2 linked regions of the Piscinibacter sp. HJYY11 genome follow. Each later gene encodes a partner of the first gene's protein in a complex. Links are inferred from orthologs where the notes say so. Each region holds a gene or a part of one and is shown on either strand. Other genes may lie near its edges.

Region 1 (5,250 bases):
CTGACCGCCACGAGCACGCCGCCCCAGCGGGGCAACGGGTAGCGGCCGGCCTTGAGGATGCGCAGGCTGGTCTCGGGCTCCGCGTCGGCGGTGTGCGCCGCACGCTGGTGCGTCAGGCGGCCACGATGGCGGTGAAGCACGCCTTGCGGCCACTCCCAGCGTGCATCTCCCGTGCCGGGCAGCTCAGCCTGCAGCCGCTGGAGCAGCGTCGAGCCAGGCAAGGCCCCGCCCTCGCGCAAGAGCCAGGCACGCAGGGCATTGACCTGCCGCGGTGGGCTGAGGGCCCGCCAGGCCGACAGCTTGAGGCCCTCGGCATCGGCTACCTCGGCGAGGTCGATGGCGGCCAGTTCGGCCAAGGCTTCGGTCGCCTGTGCCGCCCAGGTCGCCGCGTCGGCCAGGCTCGCATCGGCCTGCGGAAAGGCCGCCGCGAGCGACGGCCACACCTCGAGGCGCAGCCGATTGCGGGCGAAGCGCGCTTGATCGTTGCTGTCGTCGTCGACGAACCGCAGACGGTGCTGCCGCACGTAAGCTTCGATTGCCGACCGGGGCCGTTGCAGCCACGGGCGTTCCCATCGCACGCCATCGCGCTCGGCCACCGGCGGCATGCCGGCAAGGCCGGCCACACCGGCACCGCGCAGGGCCTGCAGCATGAAGGTCTCGGCCTGGTCGCGCTGGTGGTGGGCGAGCAGCACCACGGACGCGCCTTCCTGAAGCGCCATCTCGCGCAGCGCCCGGTAGCGCTCGCGGCGGGCCCACGCTTCGACACTCTCGCCCACCGCCGGACGACGCGCGAGCCGATGCGCACAAAGGCGAACAGGCAAGCCTTGCTTCACCCAGCGGGCGCACTGCCGCTGTGCGTGCAGCAGCCAGTCATCGGCATGCGGGCTCAGCCCGTGGTGGACATGGAGGGCAAGAACTTCAACGCCCTGCCCCACCGCGGCGGTGGCGGTGGCATGCAGCAGGGCGGTGGAATCGCGGCCGGCGCTGTAGGCGACCGCGATGCGTCGAGGTGGATCAGCGGTCGCTGGTGTCCGTGAAGCGGCCATAGGACTGCAGTCGCTCGTAGCGCCGCTGCAGCAGTTCCTTGGGCTTGAGGTCGACGACCTGGCGCAAGGCATCGTTCAAGGCACGCTTGAGGAACGCGCACATCTGCTTCGGGTCGCGATGGGCACCGCCCACGGGCTCGTTGACGATCTTGTCGATGAGCCCCAGGGCCTTCAACCGGTGGGCGGTGATGCCGAGTTGCTCGGCTGCGTCGGGTGCGCGCTCTGCCGTGCGCCACAGGATGGAGGCGCAACCTTCCGGCGTGATCACCGAGTAGGTCGAGTACTGCAGCATCAACACCTGGTCGCCCACGCTGATGGCCAGCGCGCCGCCCGAGCCACCTTCGCCGATGATGGTGACGATGATGGGCACTTCGAGCTGGGCCATCTCGTAGATGTTGCGGCCGATGGCTTCCGACTGGCCACGCTCTTCGGCGCCGATGCCGGGGTAGGCGCCCGGGGTGTCGACCAGCGTGAAGACCGGCAGGCCGAATTTTTCGGCCAGCTTCATCAGGCGCAGGGCCTTGCGGTAACCCTCGGGGCGCGACATGCCGAAGTTGCGCATTGCGCGCTCTTTCGTGTCACGGCCCTTCTGGTGACCGATGACCATGCAGGCCTGGCCATTGAAGCGGGCCAGGCCGCCGACGATGGACTGGTCGTCAGCGAAGTGGCGGTCGCCACGCAGCTCCTGGAAGTCGGTGAAGACCTCGTTGATGTAGTCCATCGCATACGGCCGCTGCGTATGCCGCGAGATCTGCGTGACCTGCCACGGGGTCAGGTTGGAATAGATGTCCTTGATGAGCTGCTGGCTCTTCTTGCCGAGCCGGTCGATCTCTTCGGAGATGTCGACGGCCGATTCGCTTTGTACATAGCGCAGCTCTTCGATCTTGGTTTCAAGCTCGGCAATGGGTTGCTCGAACTCGAGGAAGTGTCGTTTGCTCATCCGTCAGGATCCCGGTGTGTTGACGCGCAGGGCGCGCGTTTTGCGTGAGGCGAGACAGAGGTCTCAGTAAGCCACAGGCAGAGGGTCGAGGCTGCGCCAAATGTACCACGTGGCCACCGAGCGAAAAGGGGCCCAGGCATCGCCGACTTCACGCGCTTCTGCCCTTGATACGGGCTCGCCGCTGAAGTAGTTGATGCTGATGCCCTTGATCAAGCCCACGTCGTCGAGCGGCAGGACATTCGGCCGCATCAGGTGGAAGATCAGGAACATCTCGGCCGTCCAGCGGCCAATGCCGCGGATGGCCACCAGCTCCTCGATGATGGCTTCATCGTCCATCTGCTGCCACTGGCGCACGTGGACCTTGCCCGACTCGAAATGCTGGGCCAGGTCGAGCAGGTACTCGACCTTGCGTGCCGACAGGCCGGCGCTGCGCATCACCGCCGCTTCGATCTGCGCGACCGCGGCCGGCAGCACCCGCGAGGGAGCCCCGTCCATGAGCGCGACGAAGCGATCCCACACCGCCTGTGCGGCCTTGACCGAGATCTGCTGACCGACGATCGAGCGGGCCAGCGTGGTGAACGCGTCACCGCGGCTTTGCAACTGCCCTTCCCCGCACTGGGGAATCAGCTTGCGCATCACGCGGTCGCGCTTGGCGAGGTGCTTGCACGCCTCGTCCCAGTACTCGGGGGTGACGGTTCGCACCGGGCTCACGCTTTGGTCCAGGTGGTGCCCTGCGGCGAGTCCTGCAGCACGATGCCTCGCGCGAGGAGGTCTTTGCGGATCTGGTCGGCGAGCGCGAAGTCACGTGCCTTCTTGGCAGCCGCGCGCGCTTCGATCTGGGCCTGGATCGCGGCGTCGTCGAGGCTTGCTCCCTCTTGCAGGTAGGCGCGCGGGTTCTGCTGCAGCAAGCCAAGTGCGCCACCAAGACCTTTGAGCAACGCGGCCTGCTCAAGAGAGCGCGTCCGGTTCACGTCGGACGCCAGCTCGAAGAGGACGGCCACGGCTTCGGGGGTGCTGAAGTCCTCGTTCATCGCTTCGCGGAAACGAGCCGCTTGCGGCAGCGTCCAGTCCACGGGTGTTGCCGGCACATCGAGATCGAGCAGTGCCGTGTACAGGCGACGCAGGCCGTTCCGAGCGTCTTGGAGGTTGGCGTCCCCGAAGTTCAGCGGGCTTCGGTAATGCGTGCGCAGCATGAAGAAGCGCAGCGTCTCCCCGTCGTAGTGCTTGAGCACGTCGCGGATGGTGAAGAAGTTGCCGAGCGACTTCGACATCTTCACGCCTTCGCCCTCGTCGTTCACGACGTTGAGGAACCCGTTGTGCATCCACAGGTTGACGAAGCGCTTGCCGTTGGCACCTTCGCTCTGGGCGATCTCGTTCTCGTGGTGCGGGAACTGCAGGTCCATGCCGCCGCCGTGGATGTCGAACTGCTCGCCGAGCAGCGCGCAGCTCATCGCCGAGCATTCGATGTGCCAACCCGGCCGACCGGGGCCGTAGTCGCTGGCCCACTTGGCATCTTCGGGCTCGGTGGGCTTGGCCGACTTCCACAGCACGAAGTCGAGCGGGTCATCCTTGCCATCGAGCACCGCCACACGCTCGCCGGCGCGCAGCTGGTCGAGCGACTTGCCCGAGAGCTTGCCGTAGCCTTCGAACTTGCGCACCGAGTAGTTCACATCGCCGTTGGGCGCGCGATAGGCCAAACCATTGCGCTCGAGCTTGCCGATCATTTCGAGCATCTGCGGCACGTATTCAGTGGCCCGCGGCTCATGCGTGGGGGACTCGATGCCAAGCGCTGCCACGTCTTCGTGCATCGCCCGGGTCATCTCGGCGGTGAGCTGGCGGATCGGAATGTTGCGCTCGAGCGCACGCTTGATGATCTTGTCGTCGATGTCGGTGATGTTGCGCACGTAGGTGACGCGATACCCGGAGGCTCGCAGCCACCGCGCGACCACGTCGAACGCCATCATGAAACGCGCATGCCCCACATGGCACAGGTCGTAGATGGTCATGCCGCAGACGTACATGCGCACATGGTTGGGCTCGATGGGAGCGAACACCTCGGTCTGGCGGGTCAAGGTGTTGAAGATGCGCAAGGTCATCGGATGAACTGGGAGCTGGAAGGTGCCCGATGCCGTGAAATTCAACCGGCCAGCTTCACGGTGAAGCACTGGCGCCGGGGCTGTTGAAAGGCCGTCGGACAGTGGGCCTGCGATACAATTTTCGGAGTATAGCGGCCGGGCTTTTGGTGGCGGCTCTCGCCATTCTCCCCTCTTGCACAAGAGCCCACTGAAGGCCCGTCCGAGCTTCCAAGGCGCCGCAGTCCGGTGCCCGCAACCCACCCCCACGACGTCGATGGTCCGTCTACCTTCTCCGCTTCTGAGCCTCGCCATCGCGGCCGCGATGACCTTTGCCGGTGGTGCGCATGCCGACGAATATTCTGATGTCGACCGCCTCTTCAGCGCAGGTCAGTGGGCCGAAGCCGTGCACAAGGCCGACCAGTTCCTTGCCGCCCATCCCCGTGATGCGCGCATGCGTTTCCTGAAGGGGCTCGCCGTCGCCGAGCAGGGCAAGAACGCCGAAGCCATCGCCATCTTCGTGAAGCTCACCGAAGACTTCCCCGAACTTCCCGAGCCCTACAACAACCTCGCGGTGCTCTACAGCAAGCAAGGCCAGTACGACCAGGCGCGGCGCGCGCTCGAGTCGGCGATCCGCACCAACCCGAGCTACGCCACCGCCTACGAGAACTTGGGCGACGTGTACGCCAAGCTCGCCAGCCAGGCTTATTCCAAGGCGCTGCAGATGGAAGGCAGCAACACCGCGAAGGTCGGCCCCAAGCTCGCGATGATCCGCGACCTCTTCACACCGAAGGCCTCGCCGCTGGCGGTCGCGAGCGCCAAGCCGGTCACCACGGCGAAGCCTCCCGCCGCCCCGTCTCCAGCGCCGGCCGCTGCGCCGGCGCCTGCCCCCGCGGTCGTGACGGCAAAGGCCGCCCCCACGCCGCCGGCACCGCGCGCCACGCCTGCCGCACCTGTTGCGCCGCCGCCCCCAGCTGCCCCCGTGTCCGCCGACGCGGCGCAGGAAGCCCAGGCCGCCGTCCAGGCCTGGGCCAGCGCCTGGAGCCGCAAGGACGTCGAGGCGTACATCGCTGCCTACACGCCCGCATTCACCGGTGGAAAGAGCCGCAAGGCATGGGAAGACGAACGCCGCGCGCGCATCGAAGGCAAGCGCAGCATCTCGGTCACGCTCAGCGACATCGAAACCCGCACG
Region 2 (5,455 bases), 1.1 Mb from region 1 along the record:
TGGCCCTGGGAATCGCATACCGGGGTCAGGCCTACGCGGGCTGGCAGAGCCAGCCCGGTGGCAACACGGTGCAGGACCATCTTGAATCGGCGCTGTCGCATTTCGCGGCCGTGCCGATTCGCACGTTGTGTGCAGGCCGCACCGATGCGGGTGTTCACGGGCTCAACCAGGTCGTGCACCTCGACGCGCCGGTCGAGCGCGAGCCGTTCTCCTGGGTCCGAGGGACCAACCGCTACCTGCCGCCTGACATCGCCGTGCAGTGGTGCCGCGAGGTCGACGACAGCTTTCATGCTCGCAACAGTGCACGCGGGCGCCGCTACACCTATGTGTTGCTCGAATCACCCGTCCGGCCGGCCATCGAGCAGGGCGCTGCAGGTTGGGTGTTCCGCGCCTTGCAGGCCGAGCCGATGCGTGACGCTGCCCAGGTCCTGCTCGGCGAGCACGACTTCAGCAGCTTCCGCTCGGCCGAGTGCCAGGCGGCATCTCCCGTCAAGGAATTGCGCGCCATCACCATCGCCCGCCACGGCGCCTACTGGCGCTTCGACTTCGACGGCTCGGCATTCCTCCACCACATGGTCCGCAACATGATGGGTTGCCTGGTCGCGATCGGCAGCGGGCAGCGGCCGGCAGACTGGATGCGGGAGGTGCTGGCGGCACGCTCGCGCGATGCCGCGGCGCCGACCTTTGCGGCGGCAGGGCTCTACTTTGTCGGGCCGTACTACGATGCCAGCCTGGACCTGCCGGCCCACACGCCGGCGATCGACTGGCTTCCCCACGCATGAGCCACGCATGAGCACCCGCACCCGAATCAAGATCTGCGGCCTGACCCGCGAAGCCGACCTCGACGCAGCCGTCGAAGCCGGCGCCGATGCCGTCGGCTTCGTGCTGTATCCAAAGAGCCCGCGGCATGTGACGGTCGACCGCGCGGCGGCGCTGGCCAGTCGGCTGCCTCCCTTCGTCACACCGGTCGTGTTGCTCGTCAATGCTTCGCCCGGTGAACTGGCGGGTGTGGTCGAGGCCCTCCCGGATGCGATGCTCCAGTTCCACGGCGACGAAACGCCTGGCCAATGCCGCGAGGCTGGCAGGCCTTTCCTGCGGGCCGCACGCATGGCGCCAGGGTTCGATTTGCTAGACTTCGCGCACCAGTATCCCCATGCCCAGGGCCTGTTGCTCGACGCGCATGTCGAGGGTTATGGTGGCAGCGGAAAGGTCTTCGATTGGTCTCAGATTCCCACAAACGTGCCCCGTCCAGTCGTTTTGTCTGGTGGGTTGCATGCCGGAAATGTGACCCAAGGGATTCTTCAGGTACGGCCCTCGGCCGTTGACGTCAGTTCCGGCGTCGAGGCTGCCAAAGGCATCAAGGATGCCGCAGCCATCCGCCGGTTTTGCGAGGCCGTCCGCGACGCGGATGCGCGCATCGCAGACTCAGCCACCTGAAAAGCGAGACAACCATGTTGAACTACCAGCAGCCCGACGCCCGCGGGCACTTCGGGCCGTATGGCGGCACTTTCGTCGCCGAAACCCTGATCCACGCCCTCGACGAGCTCAATGCCGCCTATGAGACGGCGCGCAAAGACCCTGCGTTCATCGCCGAGTTCGAGCACGAGCTCAAGCATTTCGTCGGCCGTCCGAGCCCTGTCTACCACGCGGCCCGCCTGAGCCGCGAGCTGGGCGGCGCGCAGATCCACCTGAAGCGCGAAGACCTGAACCACACCGGCGCGCACAAGGTGAACAACACCATCGGCCAGGCGCTTCTCGCCAAGCGCATGGGCAAGCCGCGTGTGATCGCTGAAACCGGCGCCGGGCAGCACGGTGTGGCCACGGCCACCGTCTGTGCCCGCTACGGCATGGAGTGCGTGGTCTACATGGGCAGCGAAGACGTGAAGCGCCAGTCGCCGAACGTCTACCGCATGCACTTGCTGGGCGCGCGGGTGGTGCCGGTGGAGAGCGGCTCCAAGACGCTGAAGGACGCGCTCAATGAAGCGATGCGCGACTGGGTCACGCACATCGAGAACACCTTCTACATCATCGGCACCGTGGCCGGCCCGCACCCGTATCCGGCGATGGTGCGCGACTTCCAGCGCGTCATTGGTGACGAGTGCCTGCTGCAGATGCCCGAGCAGATCGGCCGCCAGCCCGATGCGGTGATCGCCGCGGTGGGCGGGGGCTCGAACGCGATGGGCATCTTCTACCCGTACATCCAGCACGAGAAGACGCGCCTGATCGGCGTTGAAGCCGCAGGGCAGGGGCTCGAATCGGGCAAGCACTCGGCCAGCCTCAGCAAGGGCTCGCCCGGCGTGCTGCACGGCAACCGCACCTACCTGCTGCAGGACGACAACGGCCAGATCACCGAGACGCATTCCATCTCGGCCGGCCTCGACTACCCCGGCGTCGGCCCCGAGCACGCGTACCTGAAGGACATCGGTCGCGCCGAATACGTCGGCATCACCGACGACGAGGCGCTCGCCGCCTTCCACCGCCTGTGCCGCACCGAGGGCATCATCCCGGCGCTCGAGTCTTCGCATGCCGTTGCGCAAGCCATCAAGATGGCCCCGACGATGAAGCCCGACCAGCACCTCCTCGTCAACCTCTCCGGGCGTGGCGACAAGGACATCGGCACCGTGGCCGACCTCTCCGGCGCCGAATACTTCGACCGCCCCTCGCAGGCCGGCCGCACGGTGAAGGGGGCCAGGTGATGAGCCGCATCCAGGCCGTGTTCGCAGCGCTTAAGGCGCAAGGCCGCAAGGCGCTGATTCCTTACGTGATGGCCGGCGATCCGTACCCCGACGCAACGGTCGAGGTCATGCTGGCGATGGCGAAGGCCGGCGCCGACGTGATCGAGTTCGGCGTGCCCTTCTCTGACCCGATGGCCGATGGCCCCGTGATCCAGGCCGCCGGCGAGCGCGCCTTGGCCAAGGGCATCGGCATGCCGCAGGTGCTCGAGTTCGTGCGCCAGTTCCGCCGCAGCAACGACACCACGCCCATCGTGCTGATGGGCTATGCCAACCCGATCGAGCGCTACGACCAGCGCGCGGGCGAGGGGGCATTCGTGCGCGACGCCAAGTCGGCCGGTGTCGACGGCGTGCTGGTCGTGGACTACCCGCCCGAAGAATGCGAGGCCTTTGCCACGCAGATGCGAGCGGCAGACCTCGACCCGATCTTCCTGCTGGCGCCCACCTCCACCGACCAGCGCATCAAGGACGTCGCCCGGGTCGCCACCGGCTTCGTCTACTACGTGTCGCTCAAGGGCGTGACGGGCTCCGGCGCGATCGACACCCAGTCGGTGGCCGACAACCTGCCGCGCATCCGCGCCCACGTGAAGGTGCCGGTCGGTGTCGGTTTCGGCATACGGAATGCCGAGACGGCCAAGGCTGTTGGCGCAGTTTCGGATGCCGTCGTGATTGGCGCCCGCATCGTGAGCCTGCTCGAAACCCAAACGCGCGACAATGTCGCTTCCGCCGGCGCGGCGTTCATCGCCGAGATCCGCGCGGCCCTCGATTCCCTGAAAGGAGTTCCCGCATGAGTTGGCTTGAAAAACTGCTGCCTCCGAAGATCCAGCAGACCGACCCGGCCGAGCGGCGCACCGTCCCCGAAGGCTTGTGGATCAAGTGCCCGTCCTGCGAGACGGTGCTCTACAAGAACGACCTCGAGCAGAACCTCAACGTCTGCCCCAAGTGCGCCCACCACCACCGCATCGGTGCACGTGCGCGCCTCAATGCCTTCCTCGACGGCGAAGGCCGCTACGAGATCGGCCAGGAGGTCGTGCCGGTCGATGCGCTCAAGTTCAAGGACAGCAAGCGCTACCCCGATCGCATCAAGCAGGCCATGGAAGCCACTGGCGAGACCGATGCCCTCGTGGTGATGGGCGGCGCGCTGCACACCATCCCCGTGGTCGCAGCCTGCTTCGAGTTCGACTTCATGGGGGGCTCCATGGGCTCGGTGGTCGGTGAGCGCTTCGTGCGCGGCGTCGAGATGGCCGTCGAGCAGAAGGTGCCCTTCATCAGCTTCACCGCCACCGGCGGCGCCCGCATGCAGGAAGGTCTGCTGAGCTTGATGCAGATGGCCAAGACCAATGCGGCCATCACGCATCTGTCGAAGAGCAAGCTGCCCTTCATCAGCGTGCTGTGCGACCCGACGATGGGTGGCGTGTCGGCCAGCTTCGCCTTCATGGGCGACATGGTGATCGCCGAGCCCAAGGCGCTGATCGGCTTCGCCGGCCCGCGCGTGATCGCCGACACCGTGCGCGAGAAGCTGCCTGAAGGTTTCCAGCGCGCCGAGTTCCTGATGCAGACCGGTGCCATCGACGCCATCGTCGACCGTCGCGAGCTGCGCACCGTCATCGCGAAATCGATCGCCATGCTGCAGCGGCAAAGCGCGGACGCGGTGGCCTGATCGTCACGGCCTCAACGCGACAAGGGCGGCCTCGGCCGCCCTTGTGCATTCCAAACCTCCTTCAATCCCATGACCCTGCCCACCACGCTGGCCGAATGGCTGGACCACTGCGAGCGCCTGCACCCCAAGAACATCGACATGGGCCTTGCGCGCAGCGAGGAGATGAAGCGCCGCCTGAACCTCGATTTCAAGGTGCCGGTCATCACCGTGGCAGGCACCAACGGCAAGGGCTCGACCTGCACGATGATCGAGTCAATCGGCCTCCACGCCGGCTACAAGGTGGGCCTCTACATCAAGCCCCACTTCGTGCACTTCGAAGAGCGCTGCCGCGTCAACGGGTCGATGGTGTCGGCTGGCGATCTGCTGCCGCACTTCGAGGCGGTGGAGAAGGCACGCGGTGACATGCCGCTGACCTATTTCGAGTTCACGAGTCTCGCGATCTTCCGGCTGCTGTCGATGGCCGAGCTCGACTTGGTGATCCTCGAAGTCGGCCTCGGCGGCCGGCTCGACACGGTCAACGTGATCGACACCGACTGCGCCGTCATCACCAGCATTGCGCTCGACCACATGGAGTACCTCGGCCCCGACCGCGAAGCCATCGGCCGCGAGAAGGCCGCGATCATGCGGCCGGGCAAGCCGGCGATCTTCAGTGACCCGGTGCCGCCGGCCAGCGTGGGCGACCACGCGAAGAGCATCGGCGCAGACCTCTGGCAGATCGGCGTCGATTTCAATTTCGCAGGCGACAAGCAGCAGTGGGGCTGGGCCGGCCGAGGCCGTCGCTACAGCGGCCTGGCGTACCCGGCGCTGCGCGGTGCGAACCAGCTGCTCAATGCATCGGGCGCGATCGCGGCGTTTGAAGCCTTGCGGGATCGCCTGCCGATCAACGCTCAGGCGATTCGCAGCGGCCTGGCCACGCTCGAGTTGCCGGGCCGCTTCCAGATCGTGCCTGGCCAGCCGACGCTGGTGCTCGACGTGGCCCACAACCCGCATGCCGTCGGGGCGCTGTTCGAGAACCTCGACCAGATGGGCTTCTTCCCTCGCACCCATGCCGTCTTCGGTGTGA

What was found.
Region 2: the proteins of JI745_RS01335 (region 1) and accD are in contact, whole or in part, in a solved structure (PDB 8UXZ), measured with the Escherichia coli proteins. The link is inferred for Piscinibacter sp. HJYY11 from one-to-one orthologs.

What each region holds. Positions count from the first base shown.
Region 1 is NZ_JAERQZ010000001.1:278,276-283,525, reverse strand. What follows is about bases 1-2,794. They hold JI745_RS01335 (acetyl-CoA carboxylase carboxyltransferase subunit alpha), read right to left. Parts: upstream 1,987-2,794; coding sequence 1,015-1,986; downstream 1-1,014. Other genes in these bases: cysS (cysteine--tRNA ligase), read right to left, coding at 2,694-2,794; JI745_RS01330 (DNA-3-methyladenine glycosylase 2 family protein), read right to left, coding at 2,050-2,697; tilS (tRNA lysidine(34) synthetase TilS), read right to left, coding at 1-1,046. In the rest of the region: more of cysS, read right to left, coding at 2,795-4,082; JI745_RS01320 (tetratricopeptide repeat protein), read left to right, coding at 4,336-5,250. UniProt on the Escherichia coli protein: Component of the acetyl coenzyme A carboxylase (ACC) complex. First, biotin carboxylase catalyzes the carboxylation of biotin on its carrier protein (BCCP) and then the CO(2) group is transferred by the carboxyltransferase to acetyl-CoA to form malonyl-CoA.
Region 2 is NZ_JAERQZ010000001.1:1,405,319-1,410,773, reverse strand. Bases 2,457-5,455 are described here. They hold accD (acetyl-CoA carboxylase, carboxyltransferase subunit beta), read left to right. Parts: upstream 2,457-3,519; coding sequence 3,520-4,392; downstream 4,393-5,455. Other genes in these bases: folC (bifunctional tetrahydrofolate synthase/dihydrofolate synthase), read left to right, coding at 4,462-5,455; trpA (tryptophan synthase subunit alpha), read left to right, coding at 2,696-3,523; trpB (tryptophan synthase subunit beta), read left to right, coding at 2,457-2,696. In the rest of the region: tRNA pseudouridine(38-40) synthase TruA, read left to right, coding at 1-782; JI745_RS06380 (phosphoribosylanthranilate isomerase), read left to right, coding at 790-1,437; more of trpB, read left to right, coding at 1,452-2,456.